Regions from separate parts of the Paenibacillus sp. GD4 genome, predicted to be linked through region 4. Evidence: riboswitches for the same ligand, from Rfam matches in the RefSeq annotation. Region 4 holds a riboswitch; each other region holds the start of a gene.

Region 1 (3,189 bases), 440 kb from region 4:
TTGTCCGGCAGATGAGCCAGCTCCGGCAGCCACCGCCGAATATACGTTCCGCTCGGATCGTGCGTCTCCGATTGCGTTACGGGATTCATGATGCGAAAGTACGGCGCCGCGTCGAAGCCGAGGGAGGCGCACCAGAGCCAGCCCCCGCGATTCAGCGAGTTATCGTAGTCGTTGAGCTTCCGGCGGAAGTACCGCTCACCATAGGTGAACGGACACAGCAGGTTCTTCGTCAGGAACATGGCGGTGATCATACGGAGCCGGTTCGGCATCCAACCGGTTGTGTTCAGCTCCGTCATCGCGGCATCGATGATGGGAATGCCCGTACGAGCCTCCGCCCAGGCAGAGAAGTGATGCTTCGACAGCGAAGAGAAGTCATAGGACTTCTCGTAGGTGAAGAAGCGCGGATCGAGCCGCGCCTGGTACAGGTAGAAGTCGCGCCAGGCCAGCTGGCGCCGCCAAGGTTCGGCGTCGTCGCCGCTGTCCGACAGCGCCGCATAGACGGCGCGGATGGACAGCGCGCCGACGTTCAGGTGCCGGCTCAGGCGGCTCGTCCGATCGCTCGCGTAGCGATCGCGGCCGCCGGCATAGCCGGCAAGACGCTCGCCGAGGAACGCGGCGAGCTCCTCCTCGGGCGCGGCCCCCGGGCAAGCCGCGCCTGCCAACGCCGCTGCCGGCTCCGCAGGCAGCGTAGCCAGCCCCGCCGCGCCCGCGGCCAGCGGCGCGCAGTGCAGCTCCCGCACGTGCGCAGCGAACGGCGGGCGGAAGCGTTCCCGCAAGTAGTCGCACCACTTGCGGTAGAAGGGCGTGAACACCTTGTACGGCTCGCTCCGCCCCGACCAGCGCTGGAAGTCGCGCAGGTCGACGAGCGGCAGCTCGGGCAGCGCGGTGACGGCCACACCGGCTTCGCTCGCTACCTCGCGCAGCGCCCGATCGCGGGCGATCGCATACGGGGTGAAGTCCTCGTGAAACACGAGCTCCTTCACCTCATGCTCCGCCAGCAGCCGGCGCACCACTTCCGCCGGCTCCCCCCAAAGCACATGCAGCCGGGCTCCCGCGGCCGCATACTGCTCCTGCAGCCGACGGGCGTGCTGCAGGAAGTTGATCCCGCTGTGCTCGAGATACCGCTCCTGCCGCAGCAGGAACGGGTCGAGAATCAGCACATGCAGGCTGGGGCAGCGGTGTTCTCGAATATAGTCGAATCCGGGCAGATCATCCACACGCAAATCTTTGCGGTGAAGAAACAGAATCATCCTTCATCCGACTCCTTTCCACATATCATACCGGGTTACGGATCTGTACTTTACTCTACCCTAAAGAGATCAAAGAAAGAAAGCCCTGCTTTTGATCCGCGGTCCGAAGACGGACGGATAAAAAACAAGGCTTTCATTCGATTACATTGGACTTAATTCGCGTCGGTCATCAGCTGCTCGTATTGCTCATCCGATAGAACGCGGCGCGCCGTAACGTAACGCTTAGCGTAATAGTTGTCGCTCATCTTGGTGATGACGACGCCTTGGTTCGTAGCGGAGTGGTAGAACGAACCCCCTCCGACATACACACCTACGTGAGAGATTCCTTTGCCGTCCGTGTTGAAGAACACAAGATCTCCTGCACGAAGATCATTCTTGTCCACCCATGTACCCTTCTCAGCTTGTCCCTTGGACGTGTGAGGAAGATCGATGCCGAACTTATCAAATACGAACGAGGTGTAACCGGAGCAATCGAAGCCTTTCTTCGTTGTGCCGGCCCATTTGTATGGGGAACCCAATCCGTCGTTAACAGCTTGGCTTAGTGGGGTTTCAGCGAAAGCGCTTCCCACCTGAATGGTACAGAACATAGCAATGGAGAGTGCAAAACCGACTAGCTTTTTCAACTGCTGCTTCCCCTTCCGGTGCCTACGAGGTTAGCTTAAGGGTTCGGTTGAAGGTTCCCTATGGTCACTCTGAAGCGAGACCAATTCACCCAAATGTGGTTCCCCCGTTTTCCGCGAACGGAAATTCGGCAAAATTTTCTTTTTTTCTTGCTGTGTACATGTATTCGACTAACATCGAGGTTCTCCTTCCGTTGTCACAATATTGTCAAACTATAAACAAAAATTAAGAAACCGGAAATTTTGTAAGTTGACAGTATATGCTGGTACCAAAAAAAAGGGCGTGAACTACAGCTGAGTAATGTCGATATTAGTCGAATAAGATAATAAAATGTCGTTCCCACTATATTGGTTCCTATGGTAAAATAATGCTAAGCATGTATCACGATAGGCGGGATGAAGGAATGAGCACAACGATCAATTTTCTGGAGCATTTCTGGGATCAGGTGAAGCGGGGAGAGATTCAAAATTATCCGTTGCCGGTTATGCTGAATCAAGGATTGGCTTACACTGTGCAGCTGGAGGATCGACAAACCACGCTGCTTTGGATTCCGCAGGAGGCGACGGGACTCGCTTATGTCGAACGGATTCCCGGTGCCGTGGATATTCATCCGTACTATCGCGGCATGATTGTTTATGACTTCGAGGTTTCCCACGGCACGGACCTCTATAAACCGAAGACGGAAGAGGAGTTGTTCCAGAAGGTGTATCAGCGTGCATGGGAGCTGCAGCAGGCGATTCAGAATTTGATGCAAGGGGAGCCTTACCCGGGGAATGCTGCCGATTACATTACCAAGCTGCACCAGCTCGCGGATTGGCTTCGCTATTATTTGTCCGCAAAGGCGGTAGGCGGTTCCATCAGACTTCGGTGAGCGGTACCCGCGGATCTTTCACTCAAGATGAAGAGGACCTAAGCCTCCATCGTTAAAAAAAGGCGTATCGGCGAGAGGGACAAGCCCTCACCACCGGTACGCCTTTATCGTATAGCCGTGAACGTCTTCACGCCTTCTCCTGCCATAGCGAGTATTGCGTCGTGATAGCCCACATTTTACAGAACATATGCAGAAGACGGTAGATCTGAAACCCGATGAGAGCCACGAAGCCTGCCCAAAGGAACGAGGCGGTCATGACGGCAGCAGAGAGCAGCATGGTCATGAGCAGGAGCGCCCCCCCGAGCAGGACGATCATGCCGATATGGCGGAAGAAGAAGAGCAGCGTGTACATGGTTGACTTGCCGTCAGCCCGGCCGATCTGGAGGAAGAGGAAGAGCAGCTGCAGCAGAAAAACATAAAGCGCATACCCGCCTACGGAAGGCAGCA
Region 2 (3,189 bases), 1.6 Mb from region 4:
CGAACTCCGCATCCCGCCAGGTTGGCCAAGGGTTCCAGCCCTTCCAAACCCATAAGCGGTGGCCGGCAACGAAGGCGAAATAAGCCGACAGCGCGACAAGCACAACGAAAATATTGATAATCCATAGATAAAAGCCGATTCCGTCGCCCGAAGGGGCGGCTCCGTGCTGTGAGCGCACGGCCGGGATCATGTTGAAGTTGTTCGTGATGTAGATGGCTGCGAAAGCAATCGACATGGTCAGTCCGCGTGATAAAGTGATTTCGCGCCGATATTTTATGATCACAATCAAGGAAGCCAGCGTCATCAGACTGGATACGCCCATGCTGATCCAGGTCATCCATCCGGATTGCCGGTCCTCCGCTTCCTGCCAGGCGATGAACGTATCCGGTACGGCAAAGCCCGGCTTGAAGTGCGATACGAGCTCTCCGGAGGCTTTCACGGCAATACGGAACGGTGCTTCTCCAATCCGCCATTGCTTGTGCTCGTACACCAGCTCTCCTGAGGCAGCGGGCTTGCCATCCTTCAGCGTGAAATCACTAAATACATACCCCTGTTCCGCAAATGTCGAACCGATGAATTGGTCGGGGGGGGCTGCAGCGGCGCTGACCGTTTTGCTTTTAGAAGAAGCGGTCCTTACGGTTTGCCATGCCAGTATATTCCCCTTGTGATAATCCACATCCACAAAGTAGGTAGTACCCGTTGCCTGCTCCCCGATTTCCACCTCGTAATAATCAATCGGAAGGCGGTCCCCGAACTGCTTCTCATACGCTTCCGTCAGCTTTTCCTTCTGCAAATAACCGCTTCTTACCGTGTGAGACTGATAATAAGTAGACGTGTCGTATGGCTCCGTCAAGGACAGCATTTTCTTAGCGAAGGCTGCGGCTGTTTCCGCGGCCTGCTGCTTGCTTAGAGTGGGAGCCTGCGGCTGCTCCTCCATCTGCTTGTCCTGTTCCATGAAGGGCGTAAGAAACGTAACTCCGAGATACAATACCAGACCGACTACAGCTAACCACAAAAGCGAAGGATCTTGATAACGTTTGGGCATCGGCTTCTCCTTGAAATCGAATGATATATAATGAATTCCCCTGCATGCGTTACTAAACATCTTATTCTCTTAAGGTAGCATACATTCATCTTGGAAATCCAATGATTGACGGAGATAAGGGACGGTAAATGCATGTAAAGCTAGCGTACGCCCCTGCTGGGTCGACACGAAGCGCCAAGTTCACCGAATATGCCGAATAATCGCTGCAAAATGGGGTTTGTATTCCGACAGACGGAGGATTATAATTCAAATCAATTGCATAGAGCCGAATTTCCTATGGAAAACGGGGGAACCATGATATTAGGGGTGAATTCAGTCTGCGGCCGCATACTGAACGGGTGCCTGTACATCCGAATCCGACAGCTAACCTCGTAGGCTTGCGTGTTACAGGAACCAATACAAACGGCATTGGGCTTCCAGTGTCTTTTTTGTTGTTCAAAAAACGGACGGAAGGTGCAATATGTGGAACGTTTAAAGAAAAAATTTGAGCTGACGCCGCCGCAAATACTCGTACTGGGCTTCGCCGCGATTATTGTGACGGGAGCGATTTTGCTGACTCTGCCTATCGCTTCGGCAACGGGCAAGCCGCTGTCATTCCTGAATGCTTTGTTCACGGCTACCTCGGCCACCTGTGTAACCGGTCTTGTAGTGGTGGACACCGGGACATCGTTTACCATCTTCGGCAAAATCGTTATCCTTGCATTGATTCAGGTAGGCGGCTTAGGGTTTATGACGATGTCGACGCTGTTCGCGTTTGCTCTTCGTAAACGTATCTCCTTAAAAGAACGGCTTATTTTGCAGGAAGCGATGAATCAAGGCAGTATGGAAGGAATCGTCCGCTTAATCCGCAAGGTGCTTTATTATTCTCTTACGATAGAGTTTATGGGTGCCGTATTGTATGCCATCCGGTTTTCTATGGACATGGAGCCGGGCCAGGCGATCTGGTTTGGAATTTTTCACGGAATTTCTTTCTTTAATAATGCGGGGTTTGATATTTTCGGGCCGATCACAGGTCCATTCTCCAGCTTTACGAGCTACGTCGACGATTGGATGATCAACCTTGTCTCTTGCGCGCTGATCGTGCTTGGGGGCCTCGGGTTTGTGGTTTTATCGGATCTGCTCGATTACCGCAAGTTGAGAAAGCTGTCTCTTCATTCAAAGGTAGTTCTAAGCATGTCCGCTTTTCTCATAGGATTAGGAGCGGTTGTTATCTTCCTGTTTGAGTTCACGAATACGAGAACACTAGGGTCCCTGGATTTATCAGGTAAAATCCTCAGCTCCCTATTCCAGTCGGTTGCCCCTCGAACGGCGGGACCGAACACGGTGGATCTCGCGGGCCTGCGGCAGGCCACTCAATTTTTTATCATCATCCTGATGTTCATCGGGGCTTCTCCGGGCTCGACGGGGGGCGGGATCAAAACGACGACCTTTACGATTCTGATTGGGGCTGTTATTGCCATGATCCGGGGCAAGGAGGACATCGTTATGTTCCGGCATCGCTTAGGCAAGGACCGGATCCTCAAGGCGATCACGCTGACCTTGTTTGCGCTATTCCTGGTCGTCTTCGCGTCGATGCTGCTGTCCACTACAGAGGATCACCACTTCTTGATGATTTTATTTGAGGTGACGTCGGCCTTCGCTACCGTAGGCTTGACGATGGGCCTCACACCGGATTTGACGGATTTCGGCAAGGTGATGATTTGCCTCATGATGTTTATCGGCCGTCTCGGCCCGCTGACGCTCGCTTATGCGCTCGGCCCGAAAACGGAAAAAGAGCTATATAGATACCCGGAAGGGAAAATTACTATCGGATAGGGGAACAACCGCAAATGAAGAGAAGTCAATACGCTGTCATCGGACTGGGCCGCTTCGGCTCCAGCATCGCCAAGGAATTGGTAAAGCTTGGGTTCGAGGTGCTTGGAATCGACAAGGATGAAGAATCCGTTGATGAAATGAGCGACGTGCTGACGCACGTCGTCGTCGCCGACGCTACGGATGAGGATGTGCTGCGCTCACTCGGCATCCGGAATTTTGATTGTGTGGTCGTAGCCATCGGAGACGACATCCAGGCAAGTATTCTTGCCGCCATTCTATTGAAGGATATCGGCGTGAAGAAGGTCGTGGCCAAGGCGCTGTCCGATCTG
Region 3 (3,189 bases), 390 kb from region 4:
AGAGCACGAAGGATATTCAGCTTCGCATCTTTCGCGATCAAATAAGATTGGCACGCAAAGTGGGAAAGCCCATTGTGATCCATAACCGGGATGCGCATCAGGATGTCGTTCAGGTGCTTCGTGAGGAAAAAGCTGCGGAGGTAGGGGGCGTGATGCACTGTTATTCCGGCAGCTGGGAAATCGCCAAGGAGTGCCTGGATATGAATTTTTATATCTCGTTCGGAGGGCCGGTCACCTTCAAAAATGCCAAGCAGCCGAAGGAGGTGCTCGAGAAAGTTCCGCTCGAACGTCTGCTCATTGAGACGGATGCTCCTTACCTCACTCCGCACCCGTTTCGGGGCAAACGGAACGAATCGGCATATGTCCGGTACGTTGCCGAGGCCGCGGCGGAAATCAAGGGAATTAGTACGGAGGACCTAGGAAGGATAACATCCGACAATGCGTCCAAGCTTTTTAGACTAACCTAGATTAGGTGCACATTCGGCCACGCCCTTTTTTGTCGAAATAGGGATAAATGGAGCAAATTCGTGAAATCAAGAGATTTACGAAGAGGAAAGTATGTTTATTTGCAAAATACGGCTATAATAGCGAAAATCGGGTGAAATTAACCCTAATTTCACGAGTTTGTATACTTTACAACTCAGCCGTACCATCGTAAACTCAATATTAACTTAATACAAATTACCAAATTTCCAACATCGCTGAGTTTCCGTAAGGGAAACGGGGGAACCGCATCGCGTTATGCAGCAGCTAGTCCATATGACTGCAGACGCATTTTCAGGGGTGAATCTTAGAAGCCTCAGCAGCTTCTGAGTAGGGCAACTCTCATGTCCGAATCCGTCAGCTAACCTCGTAAGCGTTAAGAGAGAGGTAACAATTGTCGTGTGCTGCTTTTTCATTTTAGATTAAAATGAGAACAAGTCACGGGAAGGTTCCTCTTCTCTGGCTTGTTTTTTGTTGTCCACTTAGGGATATTCATCCCGGTCGATTCATACAAGTGAATCAAAGGAGGTGGGGACAAGGGCAAGTCTTAAGATCTGATGTTCAGATATAACGGTTGGACCTTGGTAATACCAAATAACCTTAGTCGCGTCAGATGAATCATGCAAAATAGTCGACGGCGGGGCTTTGAAGGAGGACCGAACAAGTGGGCGTTGTGACTCATGAACAAACCCATGTAAGACGATCATCCAGCATGACCTTCGCATTGCGATGGAAGCATGAAAACTTGCGTATGATTTCAGTTGCTGCGTTACTTTCATTCGCTATTGTCTTCATGTTCTTAATGATGTTGTACGGTACGGCCACTAAGCGCGTATCAATCGTTGTAGACGGTCAGGAGCAGACGTTCCAGACAAGGCATTCTGTTCTACAGCGCATACTGGATGAGCAAGGGATAGCCGTAAGCCAGAATGACAAGGTATCTCAGCCGCTGCAGGGTGCGGTCAAGTCGGGAGACCGTGTTGTCATCGAAAAGGCCATACCGGTTCAAGTTACGGCAGATGGAGAAACGAAGACGGTGTACACGGTCGCGAAGACAGTGGAAGCCGCGCTTGCCGAATCGAACATCGCCGTAGGGGAGCTCGATAAGGTGTCGCCGGGATTGGGAGAGCCATTATCGGGCGGTGCAGCCATCGAGATCGTTAGAGTGAAAAAAGAGACGGAAGAAATTACGGAATCGATTGCATTCGAGACCGTGAAGAAGAATGATCCCCAGCTGCTGAAGGGCAAAGAGCAAGTCGTACAGGAAGGTCAAGAGGGCGTTGTTCTGAAAACCAAGGAAAAAGTGTTTGAAGACGGTGTACTCGTAGCAGAGCAAATCGTCGATGAAAAGGTTCAGTCCGAGAGTATCAAGAAAATCGTAGCGGTAGGTACGAAAAACCCGGTGGTTGTGCTGTCGTCCGGCTCCCCCACTGTGGATCAGGTAACCAAAGCAGGCGTTACCTTCGGCTATAAGCAGGTAATCAATAACGTCACCGTAACAGCTTATACCGCCAGTGCCGTATCGACAGGGAAAAGTGCAGAGCACCCTCAATACGGAATAACTTCCTCAGGCACGAAAGTGACAGAAGGCCGAACCATTGCAGTGGATCCGAAGGTGGTTCCCATGGGCTGGTGGGTTTACATTGAAGGTATCGGATTCCGCCGTGCGGAGGATACCGGCAGCGCGATCAAGGGAAATATCATCGATCTTTACTTTGACAGCTTACAGAATGCCCAACGTTTTGGTACGAAACGAGGGTACACAATGTATATCATCGGACCGAAGAAGCCGACAGCAGATTAATTGTGATGGACGGGATCAAACCGCTTGCGTGTATGAGCTCAACAGCGAAAATGAGCGGATAGCCGCCCTGTATGCATTACGGCAGGGCAGGGCAGAATCATGATATAGATAATGTGGGAAAGAAGAGGCAATCGCTTGCGTCCGACAAGGCGCAGGTCCTCTTCTTTTTTCGCTTTTCATGAAAGAGGTTGAAGAAGCGCGTGATCAAGGAAATCATTGTGGTAGAGGGCAAGGATGACACGGTTGCCATCAAACGAGCCGTGGAAGCGGAGACGATCGAAACCGGGGGCTCCGCCATTAACCAAAGCGTCATCAAACGCATTAAGCTGGCCCAGCAAAGGCGCGGTGTGATTGTTTTCACGGATCCGGATCATGCCGGTGAGCGCATTCGCAAGATCATAGCCTCCCGAGTACCTGGCTGCAAGCATGCCTTCCTGACGCAGGAGGACGCAATGAGTAAAGGAGACATCGGTGTGGAGAATGCTTCGGTGGAAGCCATTCGCCGGGCTCTGGATAACGTTCGAACGGATTACGAGAGCAAGGCTACGGAAATTTCGTGGGAGGACCTTATGGACGCCGGGCTGATTGTTCACCCGCAAGCGGCGGACCGTCGCCTGAGGATGGGCAAGCTGTTAGGAATAGGCTACTGTAACGGTAAGCAGTTTTATAACCGGTGCCGGATGTTTCAAATCTCCCAAGAGGAGTTTCAGGCGGCGCTTGAGCAATTTTACAAAGAGACAGGAGAGCTGCAGCAGTGAGCAAAGAAGGACAAGCGGTCGAGGATATCGCTTCACCTAAACGAACGAAGGAATTAATGCAGAAATACGGCTTTACTTTAAAGAAAAGCCTGGGACAGAACTTTCTGATCGATCAGAATGTGCTGAATAAAATTGTATCCGCCG
Region 4 (3,189 bases):
AAATGCATAAAACCCGAGCCTCCGACGGAGGACTCGGGTTTATTTTTTCGTTCTCGAAATCAGATCGGATACCGTGACAAACTCATAGCCCTGCTGTTTGAGCTCGGGGATAATCCGCTTCAACGCCTCCACGGTTTGGCTGCAATCCCCCTCAAGGTCGTGGAACAAAATAATATCGCCGTTATGCACATTGCCAAGCACTGTCTGTACAATCTTGTCCACACCCGGCTTGCGCCAATCCTGAGTATCCTGGTACCAGGACCACATGACTACCGTGAGCTTGTCCTCCTTCATCGAATGGAGCAGCGTATCGTTGTAGAAGCCTCCCGGCGGCCGGAAAACATGCGGCATTTGCTCAGTTATATCGAAGATAACCTCCTGCGTTTGCCGGATCTCATCGACGAGGCGTTCGGCAGGGTAGTTTTTGAGAAAATGATGGTCAAAGGTGTGATTCGCAATCTCATGCCCTTCGTTCACTTCACGGATGGCGATCTTCGGGTACATCTGTACTCTTTTGCCTAATACAAAGAAGGTTGCCTTCGCTTGATACTGGTTCAAAATATCGAGAATTTGCGGGGTATAGCGGGGGTTCGGCCCATCATCGAACGTAATGGCGATCAGCTTCTGATCGGTATCCACCTTCCACACGACCTCACTGTTCGGATTCGCGGAGGAGCTGCCCATGGTTAATAAAGCAGCAAGCATCAACATTGGTAAACGGCTGAGCTTCTTCATCTAACGTACACCTCCGGATATGAGATCTATTCATTAGAGTGGGGAACGGCCAACCGTTCTATGCAAGCAGCTCCTAAGGCAAAAAAAAGCAGCCTTCCACGAATGCAGAAGACTGCTTTTCTCTCCCTACTTCAGCACATAAATCTTAACCTGTTGAATGCCGAAATTGTAAGCCTTGCTTTTGCTGACAGGAACGAAGATATCGATCTTGTTGCCTTTCACCGCGCTGCCTACGTCGGTCGCCGTAGCAAACATCCCGTCCTGAGGCAGACCGTCGAACGAGTACCCTTCGATATACACCTTGGATCCAAGCGGAATAACCGAGGGATCAACGGCAATCGTGCCGAGCTGCAGAGGGTTGCCCATGTAGTCGCGGGCGCCCCAGCCATTCTCGGAAGGGGAAGCGGTATAGGCGGTTGCCTTCGCTTCGATGACCTTCTCATACTTGGGTGCATACCACGCAGGAGCGTAATATTTGCCGTCGGTGCCGTAAATGCCGATCCGGTTCGTACCATCCCACTGAGCTATCATGCCAAAGGCATCTGAGATCAATCGGAATGGAACATAAGCACGACCGTCAATAAGTGCCGTATTGTACGTTTGGGAGGAGGCTTGTCCGTTTATAGAAATGGTTGGATTGCCTAAGGTAAAAGAGACGGTCGTTTTCTCGTTGGATAAAGCGATCTGGATATCCGAGCCGTTCTGGGTCCAAGACGTCTTCAATCCAAGCTGATCGGCAATGATACGTGCCGGAACCTGAAGCTTGTGCTGCTCCGGGTCGATAAACGGCTGTGCGTCAGGGAACACCACCAGCTTGTCGTTCACCTGCACCTTTACATCATCGTTGGTGAGCGCCGGTGCGGCGTGAGCCGGTGTGCTTGCGAAAACAAGCGGCAGCGCCAAAGCGCATGCCAAAGCAAAGCCTTTGGTACGAGAAAAAAGTGACATTGAGTTCCTCCTATTTGCCTCCGAGGTTAGTTGTCGGGTTCGGGAAGAGGTATGCTCCCTAGCTGCGTTCCGTTACGGCTGCCAAGCCGCGCGGCGCAGCATTCACCCCATGGGTAATGCGTCCCCCGTACGTACATGAAAAACTGTATGATTCGGCATTTTTTAAATTTACCACAGGATAAATTCGAGCTCAACTCATAAATTCATCCAAATCCTCCCTCTATTTGGAAGAAGCTTTTCCATGAGCAGGGCGCCAGTGGTACAATAAGGTATATTCGGAAGATAAGCGCGTTTTCTGTCGGAAGAGGGGAAGATTATGTATCAACGGGATTATATATTGCGGCTCATCAAGCAGGCGGCCGAGGCGATCCACAAGGTGATGTTCCTGAGGAAAAACAGGCAGCTTGAGGAAGCGATGGCGCTTCTGAACCAGGCGATGAAGCAGCTTCTAGGCTTGAATTCAGACCTGGTCAGGGCGTTGTCGGTAAAGGATTTGCTTCTGCTGCTGTCCAAAACGGGTGAGGTGGATCTCGGGAAAACTCTGGCGCTCGGGGATATGCTGAAGGCGGAGGCTTTACTGCTCGACGATCTCGGAGAGGTTCAAGGGGCGCGGCAATGCAGGCTTAAGGCAGCCGAACTGCTGCTGACGGCAAGAATACCTGATGCATTGGAGGGAGAATGGCGGGACGCTTTTATCGTATTAATTGACGAGTTACTGATTCCGGTAGAGCGGTCGAGCAAGCCGGAGGGGTTATTGACTCTGCTATTCCCCTATTATAATGAAACCGGCCGATGGGCGAAGGCGGAGGATGCTTTGTTTCATTATATAGAAGCAATTTCAGGTGGCGGGAAGGAGGAGCAGCTGCTAGAGCTGTTATACCGCGGAGCGGAGATGGTGCAGCCATGGACAGGACTGTCGGAGCAAGAGCTGTCCGCAGGCGGCTTATCGTCGGAGGAAGTTGAGGAGCTGCTTAGGGAACTTCAGGAAATGAAACGGAAGGTTTCGGCACGTCTGGAAAATAAGCGTGAATGAACTGTGAAATGCGAACTATTTTTCTTGATAAAATATTGAATGTTCGGTTTTTAATGTTGACATGCGATGTGAATGGCGGTAAACTAAAAAGGCAAAATGCTCCACAATCAGTATGAATATCGTCGAATCATCTCGTATAATGTCGGGAATATGGCCCGATAAGTCTCTACCCGAAAACCTTAAATTTTTGGACTACGAGTAAGCGAAGAAATGGAAAGGTCGGCACGCGATGCACGGCCTTAGCTTGCGCTTAGGGGTACTTCTTGTCGTCCTGCCGGTAGATTGCATAGGCTGCAACTCTATCACCCAGGGCGTTTTTTGTTTTCATAATAGATGAAATTTTTAGATGGAGGTTCGTGATGTCTGTTCTTGTTGGTGTCATTATGGGAAGCCAGTCGGATTGGGAGACGATGAAGCACGCGTGTGACGTACTTGATGAGCTCGGCGTGCCTTACGAGAAAAAGGTCGTTTCC

Evidence for each region. Region 4 has a riboswitch for cyclic di-AMP ahead of RAC89_RS08965 (stalk domain-containing protein). Riboswitches for the same ligand answer to the same signal wherever they lie in the genome.
Region 1: it holds a riboswitch for cyclic di-AMP, as region 4 does, so the genes downstream of both, RAC89_RS11150 (C40 family peptidase) here and RAC89_RS08965 (stalk domain-containing protein) in region 4, are expected to answer to the same signal.
Region 2: it holds a riboswitch for cyclic di-AMP, as region 4 does, so the genes downstream of both, RAC89_RS17250 (TrkH family potassium uptake protein) here and RAC89_RS08965 (stalk domain-containing protein) in region 4, are expected to answer to the same signal.
Region 3: it holds a riboswitch for cyclic di-AMP, as region 4 does, so the genes downstream of both, RAC89_RS10865 (resuscitation-promoting factor) here and RAC89_RS08965 (stalk domain-containing protein) in region 4, are expected to answer to the same signal.

The regions. Positions count from the first base shown of each region.
Region 1 is NZ_JAVCYK010000001.1:2,365,061-2,368,249, reverse strand. It holds gene RAC89_RS11155 (cryptochrome/photolyase family protein) at 1-1,250, opposite strand, end outside; gene RAC89_RS11150 (C40 family peptidase) at 1,403-1,873, opposite strand; cyclic di-AMP (ydaO/yuaA leader) riboswitch at 1,878-2,014, opposite strand; gene RAC89_RS11145 (hypothetical protein) at 2,275-2,742, shown strand; gene RAC89_RS11140 (hypothetical protein) at 2,870-3,189, opposite strand, start outside.
Region 2 is NZ_JAVCYK010000001.1:3,553,474-3,556,662, forward strand. It holds gene RAC89_RS17245 (CPBP family intramembrane glutamic endopeptidase) at 1-1,045, opposite strand, end outside; cyclic di-AMP (ydaO/yuaA leader) riboswitch at 1,299-1,438, shown strand; gene RAC89_RS17250 (TrkH family potassium uptake protein) at 1,508-2,860, shown strand; gene RAC89_RS17255 (potassium channel family protein) at 2,875-3,189, shown strand, end outside.
Region 3 is NZ_JAVCYK010000001.1:2,307,993-2,311,181, reverse strand. It holds gene RAC89_RS10870 (TatD family hydrolase) at 1-467, shown strand, start outside; cyclic di-AMP (ydaO/yuaA leader) riboswitch at 690-875, shown strand; gene RAC89_RS10865 (resuscitation-promoting factor) at 1,148-2,287, shown strand; gene rnmV (ribonuclease M5) at 2,488-3,045, shown strand; gene rsmA (16S rRNA (adenine(1518)-N(6)/adenine(1519)-N(6))-dimethyltransferase RsmA) at 3,102-3,189, shown strand, end outside.
Region 4 is NZ_JAVCYK010000001.1:1,920,813-1,924,001, reverse strand. It holds gene RAC89_RS08970 (polysaccharide deacetylase family protein) at 40-735, opposite strand; gene RAC89_RS08965 (stalk domain-containing protein) at 862-1,683, opposite strand; cyclic di-AMP (ydaO/yuaA leader) riboswitch at 1,684-1,851, opposite strand; gene RAC89_RS08960 (DUF6483 family protein) at 2,000-2,716, shown strand; purine riboswitch at 2,829-2,931, shown strand; gene purE (5-(carboxyamino)imidazole ribonucleotide mutase) at 3,076-3,189, shown strand, end outside.